Regions from separate parts of the Mesorhizobium sp. WSM4840 genome, predicted to be linked through region 1. Evidence: predicted binding sites of a transcription regulator. Region 1 holds the regulator's gene; the other holds the start of a gene.

Evidence for each region. The regulator HrcA, encoded in region 1, represses chaperone genes, less so after heat shock. The targets are predictions, from matches to a motif close to GTTAGCACTCNCNNNNNGNGAGTGCTAAC.
Region 2: a site for HrcA is predicted at 5,812-5,840, ahead of AC0L3I_RS26915 (co-chaperone GroES). Genes of this name have one in related genera too.

Annotation. Positions count from the first base shown of each region.
Region 1 covers NZ_JBVVQD010000018.1:94,827-102,375, forward strand. The annotation lists gene AC0L3I_RS23085 (VOC family protein) at 1-114, opposite strand, end outside; gene rph (ribonuclease PH) at 299-1,015, opposite strand; gene hrcA (heat-inducible transcriptional repressor HrcA) at 1,150-2,265, shown strand; gene AC0L3I_RS23100 (hypothetical protein) at 2,402-2,599, shown strand; gene AC0L3I_RS23105 (LysE family translocator) at 2,806-3,423, shown strand; gene cysK (cysteine synthase A) at 3,610-4,590, shown strand; gene AC0L3I_RS23115 (RNA polymerase sigma factor) at 4,843-6,093, opposite strand; gene AC0L3I_RS23120 (YciI family protein) at 6,093-6,446, opposite strand; gene AC0L3I_RS23125 (TAXI family TRAP transporter solute-binding subunit) at 6,688-7,549, shown strand, end outside.
Region 2 covers NZ_JBVVQD010000025.1:3,719-11,267, forward strand. The annotation lists gene AC0L3I_RS26880 (glucoamylase family protein) at 198-581, shown strand; partial or broken gene AC0L3I_RS26885 (glucoamylase family protein) at 544-1,334, opposite strand; gene AC0L3I_RS26890 (hypothetical protein) at 2,043-2,348, opposite strand; gene AC0L3I_RS26895 (DUF6894 family protein) at 2,754-2,999, opposite strand; gene AC0L3I_RS26900 (hypothetical protein) at 3,068-3,235, opposite strand; gene AC0L3I_RS26905 (hypothetical protein) at 3,294-3,686, opposite strand; gene groL (chaperonin GroEL) at 3,757-5,391, opposite strand; gene AC0L3I_RS26915 (co-chaperone GroES) at 5,442-5,756, opposite strand; gene AC0L3I_RS26920 (hypothetical protein) at 6,241-6,504, shown strand; gene AC0L3I_RS26925 (hypothetical protein) at 6,790-6,930, shown strand; gene AC0L3I_RS26930 (hypothetical protein) at 6,950-7,192, shown strand; gene AC0L3I_RS26935 (DUF1488 family protein) at 7,515-7,549, shown strand, end outside.

The DNA of each region.
Region 1 (7,549 bases):
CCTGCCGTCGACCTTGCCCAGCAGATCGAGCCCGAGCACGCCGGTGTAGAAGGTTTCCGCAGCAGCGAGGTCTGTGACGTATAGTGCCGATTCCAGGATTGCAGAGGGAGTCACGAAGCACCCCCCTCTGGCCTGCCGGCCATCTCCCCCTCAAGGGGGGAGATTGGCAGCTTCTGCGTCGTCGCGCACCCTTCGATGTTGGAGATTGGCGAAGGCCGAAATGACATCCGATCTCCCCCCTTCAGGGGGAGATGGCCGGCAGGCCAGAGGGGGGCGGACAAGCTCGGCATTTTTAGGGCTACGCCACGGCCATCTGCTGCAGGCTGACCAGTCGCGCAATGCCCTTCTTGGCCAATTCCATCAGCGCCGTGAACTGCTCTTCCGAGAAAGGCTCGCCCTCGGCCGTGCCTTGGATCTCGACGATGCCGCCCTTGCCGGTCATGACGAAGTTGGCGTCGGTGCCGGCCGAGGAGTCTTCGAGATAATCGAGGTCGATGACCGGCTGGCCGTCATGGATGCCGCAGGAGATAGCCGCGACATGGTCCTTCAGCACCTTGGCGACGCTGGCCATCTGCCGGGCTTCCATCCAGCGCAGGCAGTCATGGAGCGCCACCCAGCCGCCGGTGATCGACGCGGTGCGCGTGCCGCCATCGGCCTGGATCACGTCGCAGTCGACGGTGATCTGCTGCTCGCCGAGCGCCTGCAGATCGACCACGGCGCGCAGCGAACGGCCGATCAGCCGCTGGATTTCGAGTGTGCGGCCGCCTTGCTTGCCGGCCGAAGCTTCGCGGCGCATGCGCTCGCCGGTCGAGCGCGGCAGCATGCCGTATTCCGCCGTCACCCAGCCCTTTCCGGAATTGCGCATCCAGCCCGGCACTTTTTCCTCGAGGCTGGCCGTGCACAGCACATGGGTGTCGCCGAACTTCACCAGGCACGAACCTTCCGCGTGCTTGGAGACGCCGCGCTCGAAGGAGATGGCGCGCATTTCGTCGAATTGGCGTTTAGAAGGGCGCATTCAGGCTTTTTTCCTATCTTTTTCGGAATCGTGGCCGGCTTGTAGCCGCATGGGGCGCAGGGCGCAAAGGAAAATGGCCGGTTGCGCGGGTGTGGCCGAAGTCTATATCTTTGGGCCGGAGGTATTTGGCTCGAATGACCAAGGCAGTCGATCCCGGTTCCCAGTCGGCGGCAGTGCTCCAGTCGCCCGCGCTTCAATCGCCCGCACTCCAGTCGCTCGACATGCGCTCGCGCGACATCTTTCGGCGCATTGTCGATTCTTATCTGAAGGACGGCGAGCCGGTCGGCTCACGCAGCCTGTCGCGTATCCTGCCGTCGTCGCTGTCGCCCGCCACCATCCGCAACGTGATGAGCGATCTCGAGCATCTCGGCCTGATTTATGCGCCGCATATCTCGGCCGGCCGATTGCCGACCCAGGCCGGCCTGCGCTTCTTCGTCGATGCTTTTATGGAGCTTGGCGACCTCTCCGACGAGGAGCGCCGCACCATCGAGGCGCAGGTACGCGCCTCCGGCTCGGGCGCGACGCTGGAACATCTGCTCACCGAAGCCAGCCAGATGCTGTCCGGGATGTCGCGCGGCGCCGGCCTCGTGCTTGCCGCCAAGAACGAGGTGCCGCTAAAGCACATCGAGTTCATCCAGCTCGAGCCGAACAAGGCGCTGGCCGTGCTGGTGTCGCAGAACGGCGACGTCGAAAATCGCGTCGTCGACCTGCCCGCCGGCATCACCGTCTCGCAATTGCATGAAGCGTCAAACTTCCTCAATGCCCATATCCGTGGCCGCACGCTGGCCGAGGCGCGGATCGAGATCGCCCGCATCAAGGAAGAGACCAAGGCCGCCCTCGACACGCTGTCTCAGGATCTGGTCGAGAAGGGCCTAGCGGTCTGGGCAGGCGCCGAGAGCGGCCTGCCGGCGCGTCTCATCGTGCGCGGCCGCGCCAACCTGCTGGAAAATGTCACCGCGCAGGCCGACATCGAGCTCCTGCGGCATTTGTTTGAGGATCTGGAGACGCAGGACGGGCTGATCCAGCTTCTCGACCTTGCCGAGGAAGGCTCCGGTGTGCGCATCTTCATCGGCTCGGAAAACAAGCTGTTTTCGCTGTCCGGCTCGTCGCTGGTCGTGGCGCCCTATCGCGACAAGGACGCCCGCGTCATCGGCGCGCTCGGCGTCATCGGCCCGACCCGGCTGAACTACGCCCGCATCGTGCCGATGGTCGACTATACCGCGCAGCTTATTTCCCGCATGCTGCGGTAATGCATGTCGCCCAAAAGCCTGCCCTCGGTTGAGCAGCGGTTTTGGAATAACGACATGCATGAAAACAAGAAAGCAAAGCGAGTCGCAGGAACCCCTCAACCGCGACGCGCTTTGGGTGGACCTCAAGGAGAAAAAAATGGCGCTGGAATCATTCAAGGCTCAGATCAGCCTGTTGCTCGAGCAGATGATCAACCAGCCTGAGGATCAGCATGAAGTGCAGGAGCAGCTGCGCGAAAAGCTGAGGGAAATGCGCGCCATGGGCCTGCCGTTGCCGGCCGATCTCGTCGCGCTCGAAAAGCGTCTGGATGATGATTTTTACGCGGCCGGAAACTGAGCCCGAAAGACAAACGGTCGATTGCTTCAACTCTCCGTGTGCTGGACCAGTCAAAGCGGAACTTGATCGGTGGGTTCGCCTGGCCGGCGGCGCTGGTGCAATCGAATCCGACTCTCAGGGAGTACACGCCTGCCCGCCTTTGTGCGACAAGGTCAGTCTTAAAAGGTCGATTCCGATTTTCGGGGTCATGCGCTAAGGCCGAAACCATGACCCTCACCGGATTCCTCGCTTATAGCGTGGCCCTCGGTATCGCCGCCGCCATCCCTGGCCCGGGGCTGACCGCGCTTATTGCGCGTGCGCTCGGGTCCGGCTTTCGTTCGGCGCTCGCCATGTCCTTCGGACTGATGCTCGGCGATCTCGCCTATCTCACCGCCGTGGTGCTCGGCCTCGCTCTCGTCGCGCAGACCTTCGGCATGGCCTTCCTGGCGATCAAATGGCTGGGCGTCGCCTATCTCGCCTTCCTTGGCTGGCGCTTCTGGACGAGCGGCATCACGTCCGAAACGGTGGAGGCGAAGAAGGGCAGGGGCGGGTTGGTGTCCAGCTTTATTGCGGGCCTCGCCGTCACGCTCGGCAATCCGAAGACCATGATCTTCTATCTCGCCATCACGCCGACCATCGTTGATCTGAAGACCATCACACTCGCCGACTACGGCATCCTCGTGGCGCTCACGCTCGTCGTGCTCCTGGTGGTGCTGGTGCCCTATCTGGTGCTGGCGGCCAAAGCGCGCGGGTTCCTGACGTCGCCGCGCGCGCTGAGGGCGCTGAACCGCACCGCCGCCGGTTTCATGGCCGGCGCGGCGGCTGCGATCGCCGCCCGGCAATAGGTCACTTTGGCCTCGGCTGGAATGCTTTTCCGGGGCGAGTGTGTTTTCAGCATGCGACCCACTCGGATATTTTCAAACGGCAGACTATCTTGCGCGGCCGAAGGCTTTATCCTGCCTGGTCGAGAATTAGCTGCCTGACTCTTGCCCGTCTGACTCTTGCCCGCCTAACTCTTGGGAGCGAAACCAATGAACAAGCCCGCCACCACCGCGCATGTGCCCGGCCGCGGCCGCATCTACAATTCGATCACCGAGACGATCGGCGACACGCCGCTGGTGCGGCTCGACAAGTTCGCCAATGAAAAGGGCGTCGTTGCCAATCTGCTGGCCAAGCTCGAATTCTTCAATCCGATCGCCTCGGTCAAGGATCGCATCGGCGTCTCGATGATCGAGGCGCTTGAGGCATCGGGCAGGATTGCGCCCGGCAGGACCACGCTGATCGAGCCGACCTCGGGCAACACCGGCATCGCGCTCGCCTTCGCCGCCGCCGCCAAGGGCTACAAACTGATCCTGACCATGCCGGAAACGATGTCGGTGGAACGCCGCAAGATGCTGGCGCTGCTCGGCGCCGAACTGGTGCTGACCGAAGGGCCGAAAGGCATGAAGGGCGCCATCGCCAAGGCCGATGAGTTGGCCGCGACGCTGCCCGACGCCATTATTCCGCAGCAGTTCGAGAATCCGGCCAATCCGGAAATCCACCGCCGTACCACCGCCGAGGAAATCTGGAACGACACTCATGGAGAGGTCGACATCTTCGTCGCCGGCATCGGCACCGGCGGCACCATCACCGGCGTCGGCCAGGTGCTGAAGCAGCGCAAGCCCTCCGTGCATGTCGTCGCCGTCGAGCCGGAAGCCTCGCCGGTGCTGTCGGGCGGCCAGCCCGGCCCGCACAAGATCCAAGGCATTGGCGCCGGCTTCGCGCCGAAGATCCTCGACACGACGATCTATGACGAGATCGTCAAGGTCTCCAACGAGGATTCGGTTGCCAATGCGCGGCTCGTCGCCCGCCTCGAAGGCGTCCCGGTCGGCATCTCGTCGGGTGCTGCCCTGCAGGCGGCGATCGTCGTCGGCTCACGGCCGGAGAACAAGGGCAAGAACCTCGTCGTCGTCATCCCATCCTTCGCCGAGCGCTATCTGTCGACGATCCTGTTCGAAGGGCTGGGGGCTTAGGGCATATTGGTATTTGTGCCGGTCTGCGGTTGCGGTTTCCTGCGCTTCCGTATCGCCCGCTAATTGTCGAAGCCGGCGCGGCCCCTCACCTGCCTGCCGGCATCCTCTCCCCGTAAACGGGGCGAGGGGCGCTCTCATAGACGGCCTCGCCAATCGCCAGCGTTGCAGAACAGGGCAATGAGGGGCGGCGCCTGCGCTCGGCCTTAGCTCCCAAACATCGGATCTTGTCTGACCTCCGGCCTTTCCCGGACCTCATTCTTCGGCTGCGAGTCCCGCCCGCCGTTCCTGCAGGAACCGGCGCACGGCCGGATCGCGTTCGAGGCCGATCGCCCGGTTATAGGCCTCGGCCGCTTCCCGGGTTTTGCCGAGCCTGGCCAGGAGGCCCGCGCGGGCGGCCCAATAAGGCTGATAATCATGCAGCCGTTTGTCGTCGCCAAGCCCATCAAGTGCGCTCAATCCCGCCGCGGCGCCGTCGGCCTCGGCGATGGCCACCGCGCGGTTGATCGATACCACCGGCGAGCCGGCAATCACCGACAGCGCATCATAGAGCTGTTTGATCGCGGTCCAGTCGGTCCGGCCGGTCAGCCGCCTTGTCGTATGGGCGGATTGCACGGCTGCCTCGAGCTGATAGCGGCCGACGACGCCCTTGGCCGCGGCGTGCTTCAGCAATGTCTCCGCTTCGTCAATCAAGGCCCCGTCCCACAGCGCAAGCTCCTGCTCGGCCAAAGGCACATAGTCTCCGGCGGCGTTGCGCCGCGCCGCACGCCGCGCCTCGGCAAACAGCATCAGCGCCAGCAGGCCGAGCGCTTCCGGCTCATCCGGCATCAACGACGCCACCAGCCGGCCGAGCCAGATGCCTTCGGTCGCGAGATTGCGGCGCCGTGTCTCGGTGCCGGCCGGATCGGACCAGCCTTCGGCAAACGCGGTGTAGATCGCTTCCAGCACCGCATCCAGCCGCTCGCCGAGCTCGGCCCGCTCCGGCACCCGGAACGGAATGCCGGTCTCGCGGATGCGGCTTTTGGCGCGCACCAGGCGCTGGCCCATCGTTGCCGGCGACACCAGGAAGGCCGAGGCGATCGTCGCTGCGTCGAAGCCTAAAATGGTCTGCAGGATCAGAGGCGCGCGCACGCCAGCCTCGATCGCCGGATGGGCGCAGGCAAACATCAGCCGCAGCCGCTCGTCGGGCAGGTCTTCATCGGCCATGCGGGCCTCGATCTCCTCGGCGATCAACCTGAGATGGTCGCGGCCCGCCTCGCTGGTCAGCCGCCGCCGGATCGCGTCGACGCTACGTCTGCGTGCCACCGCCAGCAGCCAGGCTTCCGGCTTCTGCGGCACGCCGGCTTGCGGCCAGCGTTCCAGCGCCGCCGCAAAGGCATCGGCCAGCGCGTCCTCAGCGCCGGCCACGTCACGCATGCGCGCGGCGAGATAGGCGACCAGCTTGCCGTAGCTTTGGCGGGCGGCTGCATCCGCCGCCGCCCGTGCTATGTCGGGCTGTTCCGATATCACATGGTCAGTTCCCAGATCGGCCGCACCTCCACGGTGCCGGTGCTGGCACCTGGGCAGCGCGCCGCCCAGGCAATCGCCGCGTCGACGTCCTCCGCCTCGATCATGTAGAAACCGGCAAGCTGTTCCTTGGTGTCGGCATAGGGGCCGTCGAGCACGTTGGTCTTGCCGTCGGCTATCCGCACCGAGGTGGCGGATTGCGTCGGCTTCAGCCGGTCGCCTGCGAGCCAGGTTCCGGATTTCTTCAACGCTTCCGTGTAGCTGACATAGGCGCTCGACATCTGGGTCACCGCATCCGCCGGCGCTGCCGCCATCCCGGCTTCGTTTGCGTAGATCAAAAGCATGTATCGCATGGTCTTCTCCCGTGGTTTCGAAGGCCGCGTCGTTGCCGGCCGCACCAATGTCGCGCATCGTTGCCCGATTTCGACAGGCGCTGCGAAAATCTTTTCGGCCCGGGTGGCATCTCGCGCAAGCCTGCATATCCACGGCATCGACCGTTGGTCTAATCGGCGCAATTGCGGGTTGGCATTTCCTGCCCGCTGTCTAAACTCGCCTCGGGTCGTGCGGTGGCAAATATTTCAGGGAGGAAATCACATGTACAATTTCAGGACGAAGTTTATTGCCGCCGGCGCGCTGGCGCTGTCGCTGGGCCTTGGCGCGGTGTCGGCCACGGCGCAGGAATTCATCAACGTGCTGACCGGCGGCACCTCGGGCGTCTATTATCCACTCGGCGTCGCGCTGTCGGAAATCTACGGCAAGGGCATCGAAGGCGCCCGCACCCAGGTGCAGGCGACGAAAGCTTCGGTCGAGAACCTCAACCTGCTGCAGCAGGGCAAGGGCGAGATCGCCTTCGCGCTCGGCGATGCCGTCAAACTGGCCGCCGAGGGCAATACCGAAGCCGGCTATCCGGGCAAGCTCGACAAGCTGCGCGGCATCGCCGCGATCTATCCCAACTACATCCAGATCGTTGCCAGCAAAGAGTCCGGCATCAAGACACTCGCCGACCTCAAGGGCAAGAGCCTGTCGGTCGGCGCGCCGGCCTCCGGCACCGAGCTCAACGCCCGCGCTATCTTCGCCGCCGCCGGGCTGAAATACGAGGATCTCGGACGGGTCGAGTATCTGCCCTTCGCCGAATCGGTCGAGCTGATCAAGAACCGCCAGCTCGACGCCACGCTGCAATCGGCCGGACTCGGCGTCGCCTCGATCCGCGACCTCGCCACGTCGGTGCCGATCAACGTCGTCGCCGTCCCGGCGGAGGACGTCGCCAAGATCGGCTCGCCCTATCTTTCGGTGGCCATTCCCAAGGGCACCTATGAGGGCCAGACCGAGGATGTCGCGACCGCCGCCGTCGGCAATTTCCTCATCACCCACGCCGACGTCTCCGACGAGACCGCCTATCAGATGACCAAGCTGTTGTTCGAAAATCTCGACCAGCTCGCCGCCGCCCATGCAGCCG
Region 2 (7,549 bases), on a different contig from region 1:
ACCAGCGCGCATTCATATGTGATATGGTGATATCTTGGCCACAAAAAATCAACAAAAACAAAGGAGGCCGCGATGAAAGATTATTTTTCATTTCAGCTTTTCATGAGAATGTCGATCGTGTTGTTTATTGGCACCGCCACTTATGCCATGATCTTTGGGAATACATGGTAGCGTTTAGGTTAAACGATTAGACCTTCTTGCGACTATTCCCTGACATTTCTCACTCCCCCGCCGCAGCTGGCGTAATCGCTCCGTCCGCTGCCCTGTCGAGTTTGCCTTATGCTCCGGCGGAAGCGATGCGCGCACTGCGCGGTTTCCTGACCAAACCTCGAAAACGCATATGGGGCCGCTTCGGCTTTGTCGACGCGTTTTGCGAAGGTCGCAACTGGTACTCCCGAACCTATCTGGCGATCAATCAGGGGCCAATCATCGCGATGATCGAGAACCATCGTACAGGCCTTTTGTGGAGATTATTCATGGGCGCGCCGGAGGTGCACAGGGGCTTGGCGAGGCTGGGCTTCACCAGCCACCGTCTGGACAACATCAACGTATGCACAGGCCAAGAGCTCCCACGGCCATAGCCCTGGGGTGGCTTCTTCCCTGAGTGATCGTCTGGCAGGTCCACGGGGATCCGCGATGCGCTTTGTCGGGTGCACTCGCGATGTATCCCCGCGGCCCATGGCTGGCGGTCAGACCCCAGCAGTCGGGGCTGTATCCCAAACGGTTATGGGGATTGCGGACGCAATGCCGATAATTGATCTGCGTATGACGAGGTTCTGTTGCCAGTAGTCGGCGTATCGGTCGCTTAGGCCTCGTGGATCGAGCCCGCAGAAGGAATAGTGCGAAAAGAAGAGCGGACCACCAGAATTTGTTCCCAACGGCAGGGCGATCCCGTAATGATCGCGCCCGTTTCGAAAGTCGGGTCCACCAGCAAAGCCTTCGTGATAGATGCCCGGATCAATGGAGTGGCGCGCTGATCCCGCCGCCAGCACGAAAGTGAGCAAGCATTCGTTCCAACCCCTGATGGGGCTGTCCATCGCCCAGCCGTGGTTGGGGCTCCAGTGCCACATGAGTTGCCGAGCCCCGCGCGTGAACCAGTTCCATTCGGCCTGTGACAATAGCTCGTCTACGCTCTGGCGAAGGCGCGCCTCCTCGGTTGCCATCCCGGCGAAATACTCGCGGGCGCAAATCAGACCTTGAAACAGGAAAGTGGTTTCGACCAGATCAGCGCCGTCATCCTTGCGTCGAAATGGAATTGTCGCACCAGTGCGGCCATTGATGAAATGTGGAAACACGCCGTAATAGCGCGGCGAGCTGTCCAGGAAGTCCAGCATTCCCTGCAATCGGCTTAATGCTGCCGTGCGATCGATCCATCCGCGTCCGACCGCAACGATGATGGCCAAGATGCCGAAGCCAGAGCCACCGATCGTCACGAGATCGTTGGCCCGAGCACCTGGGGTCTTTTGTCGATCTCGGGCAAGGCCGCTGACGGGATGTGCGCCTTCCCAGAAATACCGGGCCGTTTGCCGTTGCACGATGTCCAGCAGCGCGTCCTCGTCGAATTCGAGAACATTTGCCGGGAGGTCGGGCGCTTGGAGCGTGCTGGGAACCGATAGTTTAATTAATTAGCATACAGACCACCGGTTTTTGTGCCGTGTCAGCTCAAATGCGGCCATAGGCCTGACCGCCTCGCCGTGCTTCGTTTGGCTGGTGCGAGCGGCTGCGGTTATCTTGCCTCGGTATTGCTAGCCAGTTCGCGAGTGCGTCCAGGATTTTAGCCGGTCCTGGAAATTGCTGGACGTAAACGGTTCGTCCGGGGGGTCGAGAGACATCGAAAAGAGCAACGCCGAGCCTGCAGCGATCAAGGCCACACAGATGATCGCGTGTATCGTTTGTTTCATGCTCGCCTAATTCCCTAAATCCATCAATTCACAATGCCTGGCCGCTGCATGTTCGAGAATGTGCCCCCCACGACAGCGAGTTTGTTTTCGATTATGGTCGCCTTAGGTTCGGCGGCGTGGCCGCCCTTCCGCGCAGATCGCCTAAGCAGTCTGGCGTGGCTGGCGTTCCCGATCATCCCGCCGCTCATTCCATGGCAGGCACATCGCCGCTGACGAACAAGGTCGACGGCTCGCCATACTCGCCGAGCGCCGGATTTGCTTCTCGCGACCAGGCGATGACGCCGGCATGCTTGGCGCCAGCGTCTTCGCTGTCCGGATTGCACGCTCCTCGCTCTGTTGCTCGGCTGGGCCGAATACAACCTGAAGCACGCCATCGTCATCGGGGTCGAACGCCATGACGACGACCAGCTTGGGAATCTTCTGCTGCGAAAGGATAGCGTCCGACATGAGTTGTTTCCTTGTGGGCTTATCTTAACTCTAGCTTTCGAATGGGTGGAGTTCGAGGTTGGGGCGAAATCAACTTCAAAACGGCAGGGTTGGCCGAACATCATCCGAAGAACACTACGAGGATGATCGCGAAAACCCACAACGTCACACCCGCCTTGATCAGAAAACCGATCGTCGCGGTTCGGTCCTTCGACACCAGATATCCTGTGAGCTGGGCGGCGCTCCACGGAGCTGAGTGATCCACTGCGACTGCCTTGGGAGGATTGTTTGAACTCCCTCGGGTGCCAAAGCTACGCGGGGCTGGTTTTCTCATTTAGCTATCTCGGCCGCGCGAACCGGATTGTCAGATCGCTTGTGGCACATGCGATCCGACCGTCGCCCGCGTGATTGCCATGCCTACATTCTTCATTGGCGGTCTATCAACTCAACTTCGAAAGTCATTGTCGCCTTCAAGAGCGGGTGGCTGTTTTCGTCGCGGACTTCGATTGCGAGGCAGCAGCGGCTGTCGGGTGGTGCGATTTCTCGCACATAGTCTGCCAAGGCTGCGAAAGCCTCCGCACGAGCAGCATTGAGGCCCCCAGCAAGCCTTGTCCCCTCATCGTCGGGAAAGAGCCGGTCATTGTCGCGCACGTCGAAAAAATACCGCGCCATGGCCGCCGAACTACACTTAGGTCGGCCTGTTCCATGTCTTATTTTGTACGGTGCCGGTCCAATTCGCCTTAGATAAGCCGATTGTCCTCGGCCGTCTGGCGAGCACGGCGACGGGTGCCGTCCGTATCCGCCTTCCGGTGCCGTTCCGCGGCCTCCTTGCGGATCTGCTCGAAGCGATTGTCCTCGACTTCCTTGCTCGGCGGCGGCGCATCCGTGTTTTTCACAAATGAGATCATTGTCGTGCTCCTGGTGTGGACGCGAAGACGGTCGAAGACGATCACATTTTTGCGTGGCTTAGGCAGCGAGTGCTGCAGCGCAGCCTTCGGCGGCGCGCCTGTCGGGAGACGTCTGACCGGGCATCGTCGCCCAGCCTCCGGCCTCCACGAACTGCCGCCTCTTGTAGCTGTCGGAGATTGCGTTCAGTGCGGTGAGTTGCGCCGCTTTGTCAGGAGACGCGTTGAACTTATCGATGCAGATGGCTGAAGCCAATTCGCTACGCGAAACGTCGCCGGCGGTTTTTGCTTGGGCTAGTGACGTGCCGCCGGTGACCCACCCACCCCAGCTGAAGCCGACGATGATCGTGGCGACAGCCGTCGCCGCGCACGCCCAGGCGAGCGCCGATTTGGACGGCTGATAGGATTCCCAGCGCTGGGCGAGCGATTGCTTGGCATTGGTTTGCATGGCCATGAAAGTTCTCCTCCTTGAGTGTTGCTCTAGATTGCGCCCTGCCGCCTGCGGCCGGGCGTTCAGGCACTGCTCAGTAACCCGTTCCACCCATGCCGCCGCCATTGCCCGCAGCGGCTGCATCCTTCGGCGGAACATCGGCAATCATGGCTTCGGCGGTAATCAGGAGCGCGGCGATGGAGCCCGCGTCCTGCAGAGCGGTGCGGACAACCTTGGCGGGATCGATGATGCCGGCCTTGATCATGTCGACATAGGTTTCGGTCTGGGCATCAAATCCCTCGCTGGGGTTCTTGCCGCCGGCCAGCTTGCCGACGACGACCGAACCTTCAACGCCGGCATTCTCGGCGATCTGGCGGATTGGTGCTTCGAGCGCTTTGAAAACGATCGAGATACCGGCCGTCACATCGGCATTGGTTCCGGTAAGTCCGGTCAAGGCTGCCTTGGCACGCAGAAGCGCGACGCCGCCGCCGGCCACGATGCCCTCTTCCACAGCGGCGCGGGTGGCGTTCAGCGCATCGTCGATGCGATCCTTTTTTTCCTTGACTTCGGTCTCGGTCGCGCCGCCGACGCGAATGACCGCAACACCGCCGGCAAGCTTCGCCAGCCGCTCCTGCAGCTTTTCCTTGTCGTAGTCCGAGGTGGTCTTGTCGATCTGCGCTTTGATCTGCTGGATGCGGCCGGCGATCGCATCCTTTTCGCCGGAACCGTCGATCACCGTGGTGGTGTCCTTTTCGATGACCACGCGCTTGGCTCGGCCGAGCATGTCGATGGTAACGTTTTCGAGTTTGATGCCGAGATCTTCCGAGATCAGCTGCCCTTGCGTCAGAACGGCGATGTCTTCCAGCATGGCCTTGCGTCGATCGCCGAAGCCCGGGGCCTTGACCGCTGCGACCTTCAGCCCGCCGCGCAGTTTATTCACTACCAAGGTCGCCAAAGCCTCGCCCTCGACGTCTTCAGAGATGATCAGCAGTGGCTTACCGCTCTGCACCACGGCTTCCAGGATAGGCAACAGGGCCTGCAGATTGCCCAGCTTCTTCTCGTGCAGGAGGATGTACGGATCCTCCAGTTCCACGCGCATCTTCTCGGTGTTGGTCACGAAATAAGGTGAGAGATAGCCCCGATCGAACTGCATGCCCTCGACGACCTCGAGGTCAGTCTCGGCGGTCTTGGCTTCCTCGACCGTGATCACGCCTTCATTACCGACCTTCTTCATCGCCTCGGCGATCATCGCGCCAACGGAGGCGTCGCCATTGGCGGCGATCGTACCGACCTGGGCGATCTCCTCCGAAGACTTCACTTTTTTCGAAAGCGCCTGGATGTCCTTCACGACGGCGGCCACGGCAAGATCGATGCCGCGCTTCAAATCCATCGGGTTCATGCCGGCGGCAACGAGCTTTGCGCCTTCGCGCAAAATGGAGGCTGCGAGCACCGTCGCGGTGGTCGTACCGTCGCCAGCGAGGTCGTTGGTTTTCGAGGCAACTTCGCGCACCATTTGCGCGCCCATGTTCTCGAACTTGTCGGATAGCTCGATTTCCTTGGCGACGGTAACGCCGTCCTTGGTGATGCGGGGCGCGCCATACGCCTTGTCGATCACGACATTGCGGCCCTTAGGTCCGAGCGTGACCTTGACTGCGTTGTTGAGCAGCTCGACGCCACGCAACATGCGGTCGCGAGCATCGGTGGCGAATTTGATTTCCTTGGCAGACATGATTTTCGTCCAGTTCAGTCTTGAATGAGGAGAGCGGGAAAATCGCTCGGTCAGGCAGCTTTCTTGGCCGCTTCGGTCTTGTCGACGATGCCCATGATGTCGGTCTCCTTCATGATCAGGAGGTCCTCGCCGTCGATCTTGACCTCGGTGCCCGACCATTTGCCGAACAGGACGGCGTCGCCAGCCTTCACGTCGAGAGGGATCAGCTTGCCGCTTTCGTCTCGCGAGCCCGGACCGACGGCAATCACCTCGCCTTTCTGCGGCTTTTCCTTCGCATTGTCGGGAATGATGATCCCGCCCTTGGATTTGATGTCGCCTTCGGCGCGTCGGATGACGACGCGGTCGTGAAGTGGCCGGAATTTCATTTGGGATTCTTTCTGCGGCCGGCGCATAGGTGGACCGCGCCTCTGTATTAGGCCCTTTGGCACTCGAATGATAGGAGTGCCAAATAAATAAAATCACAAAACCTGGAACATGAAAAAATATAAATCTGGGGCCATCTGACTATTTCGCTGGAAACGTAATTGGCTCAACTGCTGTTTGTTCTGTTTCGCGAAAGTACCTGAAAATTAAAAGTGCTCGCGCCTTGTTTGAAGCTCGATTAAGGAGCATATATAAAGCGCGTTGATTTTGGCCGATTGGCTTTCGCGGTGTCAGAGACCCAGACCCGCCATACACCCCGAATCTCGACAGCGAATGCATACCGCCGATCCGGCGCGCATGGCGCTCTGTTCGATCTGGATTGGACCCTGACGCTGACCACGGATGTACTGGCAGCATCAGGGTCATCCAGTTCGAACGGGAATAATGCAGGAGGCGCATCCGCGTGCTCCTGCGGAGACCTGCAACATGGCCAGCCGCACCACGCAAACCGTCGTTCACTTTCTATCGGATTTTCGGCTGCCGGGCTTTGACGCGCCGCAACCGGCGGGAGACTACCGCGTCGACCACGACGAGGAACTCATAGAAGGCGCCTCCCGACTTGCTTGGCTACGAGTCGGCGCTTTCATCCACCTGCCAGCGATCGCCAAGCACGCTTCGACGCAGCAGATGGTCCCGATCAATCCGGCAGATCTTGAAGCCGCTCTCGCAAAGGACCTTGAACAATCATGACGGCCCCATCCCTCATGCGATCCCGCCGTGCGATCCCGCGCGACGCTGCAAAGCATCTTTTTTCGATTGGGCAGTCCGTCCGGCTGAAGGGCGGGTTCGGAACGTCGCCCCAGCTTGGCGATGTCTACCGGATCACCGGAACGCTGCCTGCGAGGGATAATTTGTTTCAATACCGCGTCCGCCATGACCACGAGCGTCATGAGCGGGTCACGACGCAAGATTGTCTGGAGCCGGTTGTCACGGATCAGCCGGATGACGCAACACTCATCGAAAGGACGTTCGGCAATGGCCAAGGGACAGAAGCGCAGCAGTCGCGAGATCAGGAAGCCCAAACAGGTGAAGGCACCGCCGAAACCTGAAGGCGCATTCGGCGCGCAAATAAAGCTCGCCGAGAGCAATGCCCCGCGTGGCAAAGGCAAGAACTGACGGCCAGAACGCTCGTGCAATGAAGATTGTGATCGAATTTTACCGCACCCGGAACGCAGACGACGCTCATGCCGTCGTGGGCCGCGAAACGAAGGAAGCGGTGAATGCCGATGACGCTGTCGAGGTCGCGCGGCAGCTTTCGCAAACACTGAATATGCCGCAGCGACCGGACGCCATGACGATCACCGATGCGAACGGCGCGACACTCTATTCCGGCGTTATCAACGCTGAAGCGGCCAATGACGAAAGGCTTCAACCATGAACGGTCAACGCAACCAAACCGATCTTAAACGGAATACAACCGCGATCGCGATCTGGGAAAATGAGGGTGGCGCTCCGGGCCGTGAATTCACGGAGCATCAGTATGGACGCCTCGTCGAAGCCGATCGGTCCTAGACGGTCTATCATGTCTTCGCGGGCGTTACGGCGCGTGTCGGCAACGATGACTTGATTGGCCTCAGCAGGTCGCAGGCCACAAGCAGCATGATGTCTCTCAATCTTCACAACACCGAACGCCGCAACCAGCGCATCCGCTTGCCGGCACTCGCCCGGGATGCGTCGGGTGCAACGGTGGCGTGCCGGTCATGATACTGTCCTTTCCAAACCCGAGCCGCAGCTT